Regions from separate parts of the Pseudomonas acericola genome, predicted to be linked through region 3. Evidence: riboswitches for the same ligand, from Rfam matches in the RefSeq annotation. Region 3 holds a riboswitch; each other region holds the start of a gene.

Region 1 (5,150 bases), 270 kb from region 3:
GGCTTGTTGCTCCACCACCGCCAGTTGCTGCGCAATCACACGGCGGGATAACTGCCCCAGGCGCTGGTCGCCCAACCACACTTCACCAGACGCCGGTGCACGCAACCCGGCCAGCAGCTTGAGCAAGGTGGATTTACCGGAGCCATTCGGCCCGACAATGCCGAGGGTTTCCCCCTGCGCGACGTCCAGATGAATATCGCGCAGCAACTCGGCGTCACGCACCTTGAAGCCCAAGCCATTGCAGCTGAGCACGCTCATCGTGCGTTCCTCCGCCCGATCAAAATCAGCGCAAACACCGGCGCACCGACCAACGCGGTGACCACACCGACCGGAATCACCTGGCCCTTGATCAAGCTGCGCGACAGCACATCCGCCGCGATCAAAAACAGCGCACCGCCCAGCGCACTGGCCGGCAGCAAGCGCGAATGCCCGGTGCCCAGCAACAGGCGCACGGCGTGGGGAATCACCAGCCCGACAAAGCCGATGGAGCCGACAATCGACACCATCACCGCCGTCACCAGCGCCGCGCAGCCCACCAGCACAAACTGCACGCGCCGCACCGGGATGCCGAGGGACGCCGCCGAGTCGCTGCCAAAGGTGAACGCATCCAGCGCACGACGGTGCCACAGGCACACCGCCAAACCCACGAGCGCCACCGGCACCGCCAGCCATACCGACGGCCAGCGCACGCCGCTGAGGTTGCCCAGCAACCAGAACATGATGCCGCGCGCCTGTTCGGAGCTGGCGGATTTGGTGATAAGGAACGCAGTCAGCGCGTTGAACAGCTGCGAACCGGCAATGCCGGCGAGGATGATCTGCCCGGTGCCGCTGGACGAACCGCTGGCCCGCGCGAGCAGAATCACCAAGGCAAACGCGGCCATGGCACCGACAAATGCGCCGGCCGACAACGAAATCAAGCCACCGCCCACGCCGATCAATGCGACCAATACCGCACCGGTCGAGGCGCCGGCGCTAATGCCCAGCAGGTACGGGTCGGCCAAGGGGTTGCGCAGCAGCGACTGCAAGATCACCCCGCAGGTCGCCAGCCCGGCACCGCACGCGGCGGCGACGAGGGCGCGGGTCAGGCGGTAGTTCCACACCACGCCTTCATCGATGGGGTCCAGCACGTAGCCGGCGCCCCACAGTTTATTGGCCAGCACCTGCAGCACGACCTGCGGCGAGATGGCGGTTTCGCCGATGGCCACGCCGGCGAGCACGGCGAGCAACAGCAGGGCCAGGGCGATCAGAGGACGGATCATTGCGGCAAGTCGTAGCCGTCGATGGCCGTGGCCAGTTGTTCAAGGCCATCGAACATGCGGATGCTGGCCTGCAACGCCAGGGCGTCGAGGATGATGATCCGGTTGTTTTTCACCGCGTCCATATTGCGCGTGACCGGGTCGCTGCGCAGGAAGGCGAGTTTCTTTTCATGGTCGTCGGCGGGGTAGCGGCGGCGGTCCATGCGGGCGATGACGAGGAAGGTCGGGTTGGCCTTGGCGATGGTTTCCCAGCCGACGGCGGGCCATTCTTCGTCGGACTGCACCACGTTGTGCAAACCGAGGGTTTGCAGCATGAATTCGGGGATGCCCTTGTGGCCGGCCACGTAGGGGTCGCTGGCCATCTCGGCGCTGGAGAACCACACCAGCGCGCTGGCCTGCTTGAGGCCTTTGCTCTGCACGGTGGCAACGGACTTGGCCAGGCGTGTCTTCAGCTCGTCGTTCAGCTGTTGGCCGCGATCCTGTACGTCGAAAATCGCCGCCAACTGGCTGATGCTTTTATAAATAGTGTCGATACGGAACGGCTCCAGCCGCGTACCGTCGGCGCCCACCAGGTTGTCTTTGCCTTCGCAGTCGGAAGGCAGCAGGTAGGTGGGGATTTTCAGCTCATGGAATTGCTCGCGGGTGCCCACCACGCCTTGCGCACCGACCACCCATTCCAGTTCGGCGGCCACCAGTTGCGGGCGCTTGGCGATCACTGCTTCGAAGCTCGGCTCGTTATTGGCCAGGCGCTCGATGCCGTCGTTCAGCGTCTTGAACTGCGGCAGTACATTGTTGAACCACAGCGACGTGCCGACTACTTTCTCGCCCACGCCCAAGGCGTAGAGCATCTCGGTGGCGGCCTGGCCGATGGTCACGCTGCGCGCGGGGGCTTGTTGGAAGGTGAGGGTGCTGCCGCAGTTTTCCAGCGTCAGCGGGTAGTGGGTCGGCGCGCCGTGGGCCAGGGCACAGAAACCCAGGCCGGTGAGCAGGGCGGTAACGCGTGGCAGCATGGGGCAATCTCCGTTGGGACCGTACAGTGGACTGGGGAGGTACGGTAGTGGAAATACACCCACGAACACGGCCGCCGGGCCGCGCAAGGATGTCCTTCCCGGACACCCCGCCGGTTGGTGATAACGCTGGGCCGGCAGGTCTCCTGACTTGTGCGTCGTCGCCTCGCTCCGGCCTTCCCGGACAGTGTCCAGTGGCAGTGGGGAGCAGGCTCGGCACCTACAGTTGCGGGGGCAGTTCCGATTGGCGCGATGGGTCGCGCTTGGGATTCCCTGTTAGTCCCCTTCGGGAACCGGCGCGCCATGGTAGTCGATCGGGCTGCGAAGGGGGAGTTGCGATGGGTAAATCACAGAACAAATGCGATGCCTGTGGGAGCTGGCTTATGTGGGAGCTCCCACACAAGCCAGTTTCCAGATTTGAGCAAGGTCGCCTGGGTTATTTGCGATCCAGCCACACGGTCTGCGCATTGCAGAACTCGCGCACGCCGAAGTGCGACAGCTCGCGGCCAAAGCCACTCTTCTTGATCCCGCCAAACGCGACCCGTGGATCAGAGACGCTGAACGAATTGACGAAGATCCCACCGGTTTCCAGCCTGTTGGCGATATCGCGGGCTTTCGCCGCATCGGTGGTGAAGATGCTTGCGGTCAGGCCGAACTCGCTGTCATTCGCCAGTTCCACGGCGTGGTCGGCGTCGCGGGCGGTGATGATCGAGGCGACGGGGCCGAACAGTTCCTGTTTGAACGAGGTCATCTGGTCGGTGACGTTGGCCAGTACGGTGGGCTCATAGTAGTTGCCTGCGCCTGCGACTTTGTTGCCGCCCAGCAGCAGGGTCGCGCCTTCTTCCAGGGTGGCCTGGACCTGGCCGTGCAGCTCGTCGCGCAGGTCGAAGCGGGCCATCGGGCCGATGTAGGTAGCGGTCGACGTCGGGTCGCCCATGACCAAGGCACGGCTGGCTTCCAAGAACTTGGTGGTGAACGCGTCCACCACTCCGTCCTCGATAATCAGGCGCTTGGCGGCGGCGCAGACTTGGCCGCTGTTTTGGAAGCGGCCGATCAACGCGGCTTGTACAGCGGCGTCGAGGTCGGCGTCGTTGAGCACGATGAACGGGTCGGAGCCGCCCAGTTCCAGCACGCATTTTTTCAGCGCCGCGCCGGCCTGGGAGCCGATGGCGATACCGGCGCGCACACTGCCGGTGAGGGTGACGGCGGCGATGCGTGGGTCGGCAATGGCTTTGGATACGCCGTCCGGGGTCACGTTGAGCACTTCGAACAGGCCGTCAGTGAAGCCGGCCTTTTTGAACGCCTGCTGGATAAGGTAGGCGCTGCCCATCACGTTCGGTGCGTGTTTGAGCACGTAGGTGTTGCCGGCGAGCATCGTCGGCACGGCGCCGCGCAGCACTTGCCAGACCGGGAAGTTCCACGGCATCACGGCGAGGATCGGGCCCAACGGGCGGTATTCGATCTGGGCGCTGCCGTTGTCCACCAGGGTCGGTTCCGGTGCGAGCATGGCCGGGCCTTGGGCCGCGTACCATTCGCTGAGCTGGGCGCATTTTTCGATTTCGGCACGGGCTTGGGCGATGGGTTTGCCCATTTCCAGGGTGATCATCTGCGCCATGTCTTCGGCTTGTTCACGCAGAGCGGCGGCCAGGGCCAGCAACAGCTCGGCGCGCTGGCTGACCGGCTGGCGGCGCCAGGTGCGGAAGGCGGCGGTGGCACGGTCGAGGGCGGCGTCCAGTTGCGCTTCGGACTCGTACGGGTAGCTGCCGACTGTTTCGCCGTTGGCCGGGTTGATCGAGAGGGCGTGGGTGGTCGCGTTCATGGCGCCGTCCTGCTGAATGAGTAAGTGGGGTTCAGCCTACGGGGCTAGATCTTTTCTGGAAACTGAATAATATTAAGCAATACATTCTCAAAAAGAGAATGATGACTATGCGATCGTTCCCACGCTCCGCGTGGAAACGCCTCCTGTGACGCTCCGCGTCACGCTGTGGGACGCAGAGCGCCCCGGGCTGCATTCCCACGCAGAGCGTGGGAACGATCATGGAGAATGACTTGGACCTGGTGCAGCTGGAAATCTTCAAGGCCGTTGCCGAGCAAGGCAGCATAAGCGCCGCCGCGCAGTTGATTCATCGGGTGCCGTCGAACCTGACTACCCGCATCAAGCAACTGGAGCAGGACCTGGGCGTGGAGTTGTTTATCCGCGAGAAGAGCCGCCTGCGTCTGTCGCCGGCGGGCTGGAACTTCCTCGGCTATGCGCGGCGCATCCTCGACCTGGTGCAGGAAGCCCGCGCGACGGTGGCGGGGGAGGAGCCCCAGGGCGCGTTTGCCCTCGGCTCACTGGAAAGCACGGCAGCGGTGCGCATCCCGGCGCTGCTGGCGGCGTATAACCAGAAACACACCAAAGTCGAACTGGACCTGAGCACCGGGCCGTCGGGCACGATGATCGAAGGCGTGCTGTCGGGGCGCCTGGCGGCGGCGTTTGTCGATGGGCCGGTGTTGCACGCAACGCTGGAAGGCGTGGCGGTGTTTGAAGAAGAGATGGTGGTGATCGCGCCGTTGCATCACGCGCCGATCACCCGGGGGCAGGATGTGAATGGCGAGAATATCTACACCTTTCGCTCGAATTGCTCCTACCGGCACCACTTTGAACGCTGGTTCTCCCAGGATGGCGCGGTGCCGGGCAAGATCTTCGAGATCGAGTCGTACCACGGCATGCTCGCCTGCGTCAGCGCCGGCGCCGGCTTGGCCCTGATGCCGCGCAGCATGCTGGAAAGCATGCCGGGGTTTGCGGCGGTGAGCGTGTGGCCGTTGATGGACAGCTTTCGGGTGTTGCACACCTGGCTGATCTGGCGGCGGGGCACGGTGTCGCAGAGTCTGAACAGCTTCGTAA
Region 2 (5,150 bases), on a different contig from region 3:
GCGAGCATCGAATGCACTTCCGGTTGCGGTGCGCCAATTACATGGGGCACTACCAGGATCGCTGCGCCCAGCGCTTTAAGCAGCCAGTTGCGCCCGAATACAATCAGCGCGATACCGGCCGCGGTGGACGCTGCGGTACCGATCCACCAGGTCTGGCGCAGTGCGAGGTCGGCGGCAGCCGTGCCTGGCAACTCAGGTGGCAGGCCCAGGGTGGGTGCCAGCACAAAGGTTGCGTAACCGGCCAAACCCCACAGCAGCCCTTGGGCGGTGCGAGTCGGTGCACGCAGGGTGTACAGGCCGGCCAGCATCAGTGCAAAACCGACGGCCACCACCAGGTTGCCACCGGTGGTGGACAGCACGCGCTGCCAGCCGTCTTCCGGCTCCCAGGCTTCGGCGTCATGGGTGTGGGCGGCGGCACCAGCGGCGTGCTCATGCACCACTTCGGTGGCGGCCGGGGCTTTTTCAAAGGTTTCCGCCTGCAAAATCAGCGGGGCGACCCAGAAGCTTTGCAGCAGGGTCAGCAGCAGGGCGGCCAGCAAGCCGGTGAAACCTGCGGTTTGCGCAATACGCTTGATCATGTCGGCAGGTCTCAGTGGCACGGGAACGCGGCGCTGTGGCGGGTATCATGGGCGGCGTTGTGCACGGCCTCGATATGGGAGAAACCGGCGAAATACACCAGGCACGCGCCGAGGATCGACGCACCGATGGCGGCGGTCAGGCGTTGGCTCAAGGTAGAGGTGCTGCTGGCGGAGTGCGAGGTGCTGCTGATGATCGACATGGCGCGTCCCTTTCAGGTGTCAGGGTGAAGCGAGCGCATGAAAACCCCGCGAGCCAGGCACGCAGGGTTCTGAACAGCGCCCGCCCACCGCGGGTTTGTTATCTGATTTTTTCGGGCCGGTCTCCGGGCTTGCGAGGGGCTCAATGCCTGAAAACGTCGCCTTCCCATGCTGTCTGGCACAGTGGATATGACGTTTCGCTCGCTTACCGTTGCGGGGGCAGCACCGGACTGGTCATATCGCTATGACGCACCGGTTTCCCGTTTCACCCTTTGCAGGGCACCCGAAACAAGATGTGTAGGAGAGCATGGGGGTGGGAGGGGAGTCAATTGGGATGTGGGTTTTGGCGGTTTTTGGTGGTTTTTGGTGGTGGTGGTGGTGGTGGTGGTGGTGTACATATCCGTTATTTAGGTTGCGGCCACTTAGGGTTCCGCCCTTACGGCGGGTCACTTTGGAAAAGCCCCAAAGTAACCAAAGGGCTCTTGCCCCAACACTCGGCACCTCGCCTAGGCTCGGTGTGCCCGAACGAAGGCTTGAATCCGTGGGCCGCCGTCATGGGCCATCCCTGGCCCAGGACGGCTAACCCGGCGTCCTGCCGGGTTGCCCACGGATTCAAGCCTGCGTTCGGCCAGCGTGTTTGACGGGGCAAGTGAGATCAAAAGCAAGAGCGCGGCGGCCTTAGAGCCGACCGGTATTTGTCCTGTCGATCTCGGTTAAAAATGTGGGAGCTGGCTTGCCTGCGATGCAGACACCTCGGTACATCAGGCAAACCGAGTTGATGCCATCGCAGGCAAGCCAGCTCCCACAGGGAAACGCGCACGCTTCAACGATCAGGTCGGCTACTAGGCCGCCTCGCTGTGTTTTTGATCTTGGGCACACCGAGCCTAGGCGAGGTGCCGAGTGTTGGGGCAAGAGCCCTTTTGGTTACTTTTGGGGCTCTTTTCCAAAAGTGACCCGCCGTAAGGGCGGAACCCTAAGTGGCCGTTACCGCAGCAACGGATATGTACACAAACCAAACCAAACCAAACCAAACCAGACCCAGCCCATCATTGACCATCCCCCAAGCACTGCGTAGCCTTGCACCCTCGAGGTTCTTCAGCCCAGGCCGAAGCTAAGAAGGGAACGCGGTCCAAGCCGCGGCTGCCCCCGCAACTGTAAAGGGTTCATCTGACTGCCACGCCACTGCCAAACCGGCGGGAAGGCGCAATCAGCGCCGGTCGCAAGACCTGCAAGCCCCAAGCCAGGAGACCTGCCTCGCAACCGATTTTTCAATTCAACCGGGCGGGGTGATCCGGTGACGAAAACCGCTGCTGCGCGCCGTCGCAGGGCCTATCGTCCCGTATGCCCGCCCCCAAGGGCATCCGATGAAAACACTGGCCAAACTCCCCGTCACCATCGTTACCGGCTTTCTCGGCTCGGGCAAAACCACCTTGCTGCGCCATATGCTCGACAACGCTCAGGGCCGCCGTATTGCGGTGATCGTAAACGAGTTCGGCGAGTTGGGCATTGACGGTGAAATCCTCAAGCAGTGCTCCATCGGTTGTACCGAGGAAGAAGCCAACGGCCGCGTGTATGAGCTGGCCAACGGCTGCCTGTGCTGCACCGTGCAGGAAGAATTCTTCCCGGTGATGCGCGAATTGGTCGCCCGTCGTGGCGACCTCGACCACATCCTCATCGAAACCTCCGGCCTGGCCCTGCCAAAGCCGCTGGTACAAGCCTTCCAGTGGCCGGAAATCCGAAGCGCCTGCACCGTTGACGCAGTGATCACCGTGGTCGACAGCCCGGCCGTGGCCGCCGGCACTTTCGCCGCGTTCCCGGATCAAGTGGATGCCCAGCGCAAACTCGACCCGAACCTGGACCACGAATCGCCACTGCACGAGCTGTTCGCCGACCAACTGGCCAGCGCCGACCTGGTGATCCTCAACAAATCCGACCTGATCAGCGCCGAAGACCTGGCCCGCGTGCGCCTGGAAGTGGCCGAAGAACTGCCGCCAGCGGTCAAGATCATCGAAGCCAGCAGCGGTCGCCTGCCGTTGGACGTGCTGATCGGTCTGGGCGCCGGCTCCGAGGAGCATATCGACGGCCGCCACAGCCATCACGATCACCACCACGAAGGTGAAGACGATCACGATCACGACGCCTTCGATTCGATCTCCATCGATCTGCCGCAAGCCGACGAAGCGCTGCTGCTCGACGCCCTGACCCAACTGGTGGTGCAACACGGCATCCTGCGTGTCAAAGGTTTCGCGGCGATCCCGAACAAGCCGATGCGCCTGCTGATCCAGGGCGTGGGCACGCGTTTCGACAAGCATTTCGACCGCGCTTGGGGCGCTGAAGAAGCACGCATCACCCGCCTGGTGCTGATCGGTCAAGACCTCGACGCAGCGGGCCTCGAAGCGCAATTGCGCGCCGCCCTCAGCGTTTAACCCATGCACCTGCTCAGGACCCAGCCCGGTGGTTTCGTCTCGGACGACAATATTGCCGACCTTGGCCAAACCCCTGCTGAACTGGTGATCCTGTGCAGCGGTGATTCCAGCCTGGCGCTGCTGGCCGAGGCGGCCCAGCAGTTGCCCGACGACTACCCGAGCCTGCGCCTGGCCAACCCGATGCAGGTGCAGAACCACGCTTCGGTCGACTTATACGTTGATGAAGTGCTGCGTCATGCCAAGGTCATCCTGATCTCGCTGCATGGTGGCATCGGTTATTGGCGTTACGGTATCGAGCGGCTGGTGGAATTGGCCGAGCGCGGCGTGCAGCTGATTTTGGTGCCGGGGGATGATCGCCCGGACCCGGAACTCAGCGGGCTGAGCACCGTGGGTGCGCAAGAGCGCGACCGCCTGTGGCACTTCCTGCGCCAGGGCGGCTTGGGCAATGCGCTGGATTTCTATCGCTGCTTGGCCAGTACTTACCTGGCGCGCGACTACGCCTGGGCCGAGCCGCAAACTTTGCCGCGCACGGCGATTTATCACCCGCATAACGCCAACGCTCGCCTGAGTGACTGGCAGGCGGACTGGCACGCCGAATGGCCGGTGGCGGCGGTGCTGTTCTACCGCTCCCATTTGCAGGCCGCCAATACCGGGTTTATCGATGTGTTCTGCCAACGCTTGCAGGCGGCGGGCCTTAACCCGTTGCCGATGGCGGTGGCCAGTTTGAAAGAGCCTGGCTGCCTGACGGTGGTCGAGGACCTGCTGGATGAAGTGGGCGCGGCGGTGATCCTGAACACCACCGGTTTTGCCCAATCCAGCCCTGAAGCACCGCATTTACGGCCGTTTCGCCGCAATATCCCGGTGATCCAGGCGATTTGCGCCCAAGACAACGAACCGGGCTGGCAAGCCAGCGAGCAAGGCCTCGGCCCGCGCGACTTGGCGATGCATATCGCCTTGCCCGAGCTGGACGGGCGCATTATCAGCCGGCCGATCAGTTTCAAGGACCTGGCCTGGCGCAGTGAGCGCAGCCAGTCGGATGTGGTGTGTTATCGCGCCGCGCCCGAGCGCATGGATTTTGTCGCCGAGCTGGCGCGGCGTTGGGTCGAATTGGCGCGGGTGCCCAATCGCAAAAAACGCATCGCGCTGATCCTCGCCAACTACCCGACCCGCGATGGCCGGATCGGCAACGGTGTTGGCCTGGACACACCGGCAGCGGCGTTGAATATCCTGCGCGCCCTGCAAGCCGAAGGGTATCCGCTGCCTGCCGACTTGCCGCAGAGCGGCACGGCGCTGATCCATGACTTGCTCGGCGGCGTGACCAACGACCTCGACAGCCTCGACCTGCGCCCATGCCACCAAAGCTTGGGCCTGGAAGACTACGAGGCGATGTTCAAGCGCTTGCCCGAAGCCAACCGCCAAGCGGTTATCGAGCGCTGGGGCACGCCCCATAACGATCCGATGTGCCGCGACGGCCGCATGATGATCGCCGGCCTGCGCCTGGGCCTGACCTTCGTCGGCATCCAGCCGGCGCGGGGTTACCAGGTGGACGCCAGCGCGGTGTATCACGACCCGGATCTAGTGCCGCCCCACGGCTACCTGGCGTTCTATTTCTGGCTGCGCCACACCTACGGCGCCCACGGCGTGATCCACGTCGGCAAGCATGGCAACCTGGAATGGCTGCCGGGCAAGGGCGTTGGCCTGTCGCAACACTGCTGGCCCGACGCGCTACTGGGACCATTGCCGAATATCTACCCGTTTATCGTCAACGATCCGGGCGAGGGCGCCCAGGCCAAGCGGCGCACCCAGGCGGTGATCATCGACCACCTGATGCCGCCGCTGACCCGCGCCGAAACCTACGGGCCATTGCGCGACCTGGAGCTGTTGGCCGACGAATATTACGAAGCGCAGCTACTTGACCCGCGCCGCGCGCTTGAGCTGCAAAAAGACA
Region 3 (5,150 bases):
ACTGGTGAAAGGCGCAGGCAATTTGCTGCCCTCGGCAAACGTCAGTCCCAGTGAAGCGGTATGCGGGCCCACGGCGTAGTCTGGCGCAATCGCCTTGGCCACCAGGTCGAGGTTTTGCGGATTGACCCGCACATCCACATGCTGCCCGTAGTAGCTGAACGGCCAGCCATAGAAGGCGCCATCCTGCACCGAGGTGATGTAGTCCGGCACCAGGTCGCTGCCGATTTCATCGCGTTCGTTCACCGCCGTCCACAGCTTGCCGCTCTGTGGTTCCCAGGCCATGCCGTTGGGGTTGCGCAGGCCTGAGGCGAAGATGCGGTGCTGGCCGCTGGCGCGGTCCACTTCCCAGATCGCCGCCCGACCTTCTTCTGCCTGCAGGCCGTTTTCACCGACGTTGCTGTTGGAGCCAACGCTCACGTACAGCTTGCTGCCGTCCTTGCTCGCCACCACGTTTTTGGTCCAATGGTGGTTGATACTGCCACCGGGTAGGTCGACGACCTTGGTGCCGGCTTCCTTGATCGTGGTTTCACCCGGTTGGTAAGGGAAGCGCAGCAGCTTGTCCGAGTCCGCCACATACAGGTCATTGCCCACCAGCGCCATGCCGAACGGCGAGTTGAGGTTGGCCAGAAATACCGTGCGAGTCTCGGCGATGCCGTCGTGGTCGTCATCGCGCAGCAGGGTGATGCGGTTCGGGCTAGGCACGCCAGCACCTGCTCGCCCCATAACCTTTTCCATTACCCAGCCACGAATACCCGATGAATCATCTGGCTTGGGCGGCGCATTGGTTTCTGCCACCAGCACGTCGCCATTGGGCAGTACGTACAGCCAGCGCGGGTGGTCCAGGCCCTCGGCAAACGCCGCCACCTGGGTGCCCGCAGCGGCAGTTGGTTTCGCGCCCTCAGGCCAGCCGATGGCGGGCGCGATGTTGACCGTGGGGATCAGGGTCTTGTTCGGCTCCGGGAGCTTGGGGGAGGGGCCGGTGCCGTCAGACACTTGCAGGGTCGAACTTTCTCCGCAGGCGACGAGGGCGCCTGCGCACATGATCAGTAGGGCAAGTCGGGTCTTGTGCATGGTTTTCTCCTGGATACCTGTAAGGGTAGAGGCGCGCGGCGGTCCGATGGTTCAAGTGCGCAGCCGGCTTTAATTGACGCTCCACCCCCAACCCTCTACCCTTCGCGACTTGTTCCAGGTGCTCTGTGACCCACGGGTCGACCGAGTGAAACAGGGAAGCCGGTGAGCGAGCGCACTTGTACACAGTGCTGCCGCAATTCCGGCGCTGCCCCCGCAACGGTAAATGAGTCAAGACGCTGCTTTTGCCACTGTATCGCCCGGCGATATGGGAAGGCGCAGCGTTGGCCTGCCTCTCAAAAGAGCGCGCCATTCATGAGCCCGGAGACCGGCCTGAAACATCCAACAGCATCACGGTGGGCGATGCTTGGCTGTCTGTTTTTTCTTTTTCCTGCCCGCCGTTTTTGTCCAGCCCCAACGGAGAGCTGCCATGACCGATTCCCCCGACCGCGACGAACGCCACCTGGCGCGCATGCTGCGCAAAAAAGCCGTGATCGACGAGCGCATCGCCAATTCCCCCAACGAGTGCGGCCTGCTGCTGGTGCTGACCGGCAACGGCAAAGGCAAAAGCAGCTCCGCATTCGGCATGCTGGCCCGGGCCATGGGCCACGGTATGCAGTGCGGCGTGGTGCAGTTCATCAAGGGGCGTAACAGCACGGGCGAAGAGCTGTTCTTCCGCCGTTTCCCCGAGCAAGTGCGTTTCCACGTCATGGGTGAAGGCTTTACCTGGGAAACCCAGGACCGCCAGCGCGACATCGCCGCTGCCGAAGCCGCGTGGGAAGTTTCCCGCGAACTGCTGCAAGACCCGTCCATCGGCCTTGTCGTCCTCGACGAACTGAACATCGCCCTCAAGCACGGCTACCTCGACCTCGACCAAGTGCTCAGCGACCTGCAAGCGCGCCCGCCGATGCAGCACGTGGTGGTCACCGGCCGTGGCGCCAAGCCTGAATTGATCGAAATGGGCGACACCGTCACCGAAATGGGCATGCTCAAGCACGCATTCCAGGCCGGCATCAAGGCACAGAAGGGCGTCGAACTTTGAATCAGCCCCGTCATTGCCCGGCCGTATTGATCGCCGCACCGGCGTCCGGCCAGGGCAAAACCACCGTCACCGCTGCGCTCGCTCGTTTGCACCGCAACCTGGGGCGCAAGGTGCGCGTGTTCAAATGCGGGCCGGACTTTCTTGACCCGATGATCCACGAGCGCGCCAGCGGTGCGCCGGTGTATCAATTGGACATGTGGATGGTGGGCGAGCAGGAAAGTCGCCGCCTGTTGTGGGAAGCCGCCGGCGAGGCCGACCTGATCCTTATCGAAGGCGTCATGGGCCTGTTCGACGGCACCCCGTCCAGCGCTGACCTGGCGCGCCACTTCGGCGTGCCGGTCCTCGGCGTGATCGACGGCACCGCCATGGCCCAGACGTTTGGCGCGTTGGCCCTGGGCTTGGCGCGCTATCAGCCGGACCTGCCGTTCGCCGGCGTGCTGGCCAACCGCGTCGGCACCCTGCGCCATGCGCAACTGCTCGAAGGCAGCCTCACCGAAGGCCTGCGCTGGTACGGCGCCTTGTCCCGTGAGACGGGCATCGAATTACCGAGCCGTCACCTGGGCCTGGTGCAAGCCAGCGAACTGAACGACCTCGACGTGCGCCTCGACGCCGCCGCCCAAGCCTTGGGCAGCAGTTGCGAAGTCGCCTTGCCGCCGCCGGTGACCTTCGCCGCGCCCGCAGTCATCGCCGCCGAGCCGTTGCTCGACGGTGTGCGCATCGCCGTGGCCCGCGACGAAGCCTTCGCCTTTACCTACGGCGCCAGCCTCGACCTGTTGCGGGCGATGGGCGCCGAGTTGCACTTCTTCTCGCCGATCCATGATCGTGAATTGCCTGACGCCGACAGTCTCTATCTGCCCGGCGGCTACCCGGAATTGCATCACCAGGCGTTGTCGGAAAACACCGCGATGCTCGACGCGATCCGGGCCCATCACGCCGCCGGCAAACCGTTGCTCGCCGAGTGCGGCGGCATGTTGTACCTGCTGGACTCGCTCACCGATGTCGCCGGCCAGCGTGCCGAGTTGCTCGGCCTGCTGCCGGGCGACGCCGTGATGCAGAAGAAGCTGGCCGCGCTGGCCCTGCAAAATGTCGAGTTACCGGAAGGCGTGCTGCGTGGGCATACCTATCATCACTCCCTGACCAGCACAGACTGCACGCCGATTGCCCGTGGCGTGAGCCCCAATGGCGGGCGTGGGGCCGAGGCGGTTTACCGACAGGGGCGGATGACGGCTTCCTACGTGCACTTTTACTTTCCGTCGAATCCGGCGGCGGTGGCGGCACTGTTTGCGCCAGAGCGGGAGACCGCCATCGCAGGCAAGCCAGCTCCCACATCGACCGCGTCCACCGATCCAAATGAGAGAGGCAAGCCAGCTCCCATCTCGACAGTGTTCACCGATCCAAATGTGGGAGCGGGCTTGCCCGCGATAGGGCCATGACCGACAACGCCTTCCCCCAAGCCGACCGCGACGCCGTCTACCGCGCCATCGCCGAACGCCGCGACATGCGCCACTTCACCGGCGGCACCGTGGCCCCCGAATTGCTCCACCGCCTGCTCCAGGCCGCCCACCAGGCGCCGAGTGTCGGCCTGATGCAACCTTGGCGCTTCATCCGCATCAGCGACCGTCAACTGCGTGGGCAAATTCAGCAACTGGTGGAAGAAGAACGGATCCGCACCGCCGAAGCCTTGGGCGAACGCTCCGACGACTTCATGAAGCTCAAGGTCGAAGGCATTCACGACTGCGCCGAGGTACTGGTGGCGGCCTTGATGGATGATCGCGAACGCCACATCTTCGGCCGCCGCACCTTGCCGGAGATGGACATGGCCTCGTTGTCCTGCGCGATCCAGAACCTGTGGCTGGCCGCCCGCGTCGAAGGCCTGGGCATGGGCTGGGTCTCGCTGTTCGAGCCCCAGGCCCTGGCCGATCTGCTGGGCTTGCCCTCCGGCGCGAAACCCTTGGCCGTGCTGTGCCTGGGGCCGGTGGCCGAGTTCTATCCGGCACCGATGTTGCAACTCGAAGGCTGGACCGAACCCCGGCCGCTGAGTGACATGTTGTATGAAAATATGTGGGGAGTGAGTCAATGAGTGTGGCCTTGCTGTGTGTCGCCGCCGTTGCGCTGGATGCGCTGGTGGGTGAGCCCAAGCGCTGGCATCCGCTGGTGGCGTTTGGCAATTTCGCCGGGCGCATCGAGCAACGTTTCAACACCGGTGGCCGTGGCTGGCGCAGCCATGGCGTGACCGCGTGGTTTATCGCCGTGGTGCCGCTGACCTTGCTCGCCACCGCGTTGTCGTGGGCGCCTTACATCGGCTGGGTCCTGGAGATCCTGGCGCTGTACTGCGCCCTCGGCATGCGCAGCCTTGGCGAACACGTAATCCCGGTGGCCCAGGCCCTGCGTAGCGACGACCTGGACGAAGCGCGCCAGCGCGTGAGTTACCTGGTGAGCCGCCAGACCAGCGAGCTGGACCGCACCGAAGTCGCCCGCGCCGCCACTGAATCGGTGCTGGAGAACGGCAGCGATGCAGTGTTCGCCGCGCTGTTCTGGTTTGTGGTGGCCGGCGTGCCGGGCGTGGTGCTTTATCGCCTGAGCAACACCCTGGATGCCATGTGGGGCTATCGCAACGAACGCTTCGAGCGTTTCGGCTGGGCGGCGGCCAAGATCGACGACGTGCTCAACTATATTCCTGCGCGCCTGGTGGCGCTGACCTACGCGCTGCTGGGCAAAACCCGCCTGGCGCTGAAATGCTGGCGCACCCAAGGCCCGACCTGGGACAGCCCCAACGCTGGCCCGGTGATGGCTGCAGGGGCGGGCGCCCTGGGTGTCGAGCTGGGCGGCGCGGCGATTTATCACGGCGAAGTCCATCAGCGTCCGCAACTGGGCGAAGGCTCGGCGGCGGATGCGGATTCCATCGACCGAGGCTGGCAGCTGGTGCAGCGCGGCGTATGGTTGTGGCTGCTGATTCTCTGCGCGGGGGCGCAATTCTATGCTTGAACACGGTGGCCGGCTGCGCAAGGCGGCGATTCAGTACGGGATTGCCGAGGCCGAC

Evidence for each region. Region 3 has a riboswitch for cobalamin ahead of cobO (cob(I)yrinic acid a,c-diamide adenosyltransferase). Riboswitches for the same ligand answer to the same signal wherever they lie in the genome.
Region 1: another riboswitch for cobalamin. It lies ahead of ACU688_RS04235 (ABC transporter substrate-binding protein); the one in region 3 lies ahead of cobO (cob(I)yrinic acid a,c-diamide adenosyltransferase).
Region 2: another riboswitch for cobalamin. It lies ahead of cobW (cobalamin biosynthesis protein CobW); the one in region 3 lies ahead of cobO (cob(I)yrinic acid a,c-diamide adenosyltransferase).

What each region holds. Positions count from the first base shown of each region.
Region 1 covers NZ_JBRFJB010000001.1:924,242-929,391, forward strand. Annotated here, with positions in the region: gene ACU688_RS04225 (ABC transporter ATP-binding protein) at 1-258, opposite strand, end outside; gene ACU688_RS04230 (FecCD family ABC transporter permease) at 255-1,259, opposite strand; gene ACU688_RS04235 (ABC transporter substrate-binding protein) at 1,256-2,266, opposite strand; cobalamin riboswitch at 2,383-2,576, opposite strand; gene ACU688_RS04240 (aldehyde dehydrogenase family protein) at 2,700-4,082, opposite strand; gene ptrR (putrescine utilization regulator PtrR) at 4,313-5,150, shown strand, end outside.
Region 2 covers NZ_JBRFJB010000009.1:5,934-11,083, reverse strand. Annotated here, with positions in the region: gene ACU688_RS24455 (CbtA family protein) at 1-578, opposite strand, end outside; gene ACU688_RS24450 (CbtB domain-containing protein) at 590-778, opposite strand; cobalamin riboswitch at 876-1,078, opposite strand; cobalamin riboswitch at 1,848-2,047, shown strand; gene cobW (cobalamin biosynthesis protein CobW) at 2,141-3,202, shown strand; gene cobN (cobaltochelatase subunit CobN) at 3,206-5,150, shown strand, end outside.
Region 3 covers NZ_JBRFJB010000001.1:655,654-660,803, forward strand. Annotated here, with positions in the region: gene ACU688_RS03030 (PQQ-dependent sugar dehydrogenase) at 1-1,071, opposite strand, end outside; cobalamin riboswitch at 1,171-1,419, shown strand; gene cobO (cob(I)yrinic acid a,c-diamide adenosyltransferase) at 1,499-2,110, shown strand; gene ACU688_RS03040 (cobyrinic acid a,c-diamide synthase CobB) at 2,107-3,543, shown strand; gene bluB (5,6-dimethylbenzimidazole synthase) at 3,540-4,190, shown strand; gene cbiB (adenosylcobinamide-phosphate synthase CbiB) at 4,187-5,095, shown strand; gene cobD (threonine-phosphate decarboxylase CobD) at 5,088-5,150, shown strand, end outside.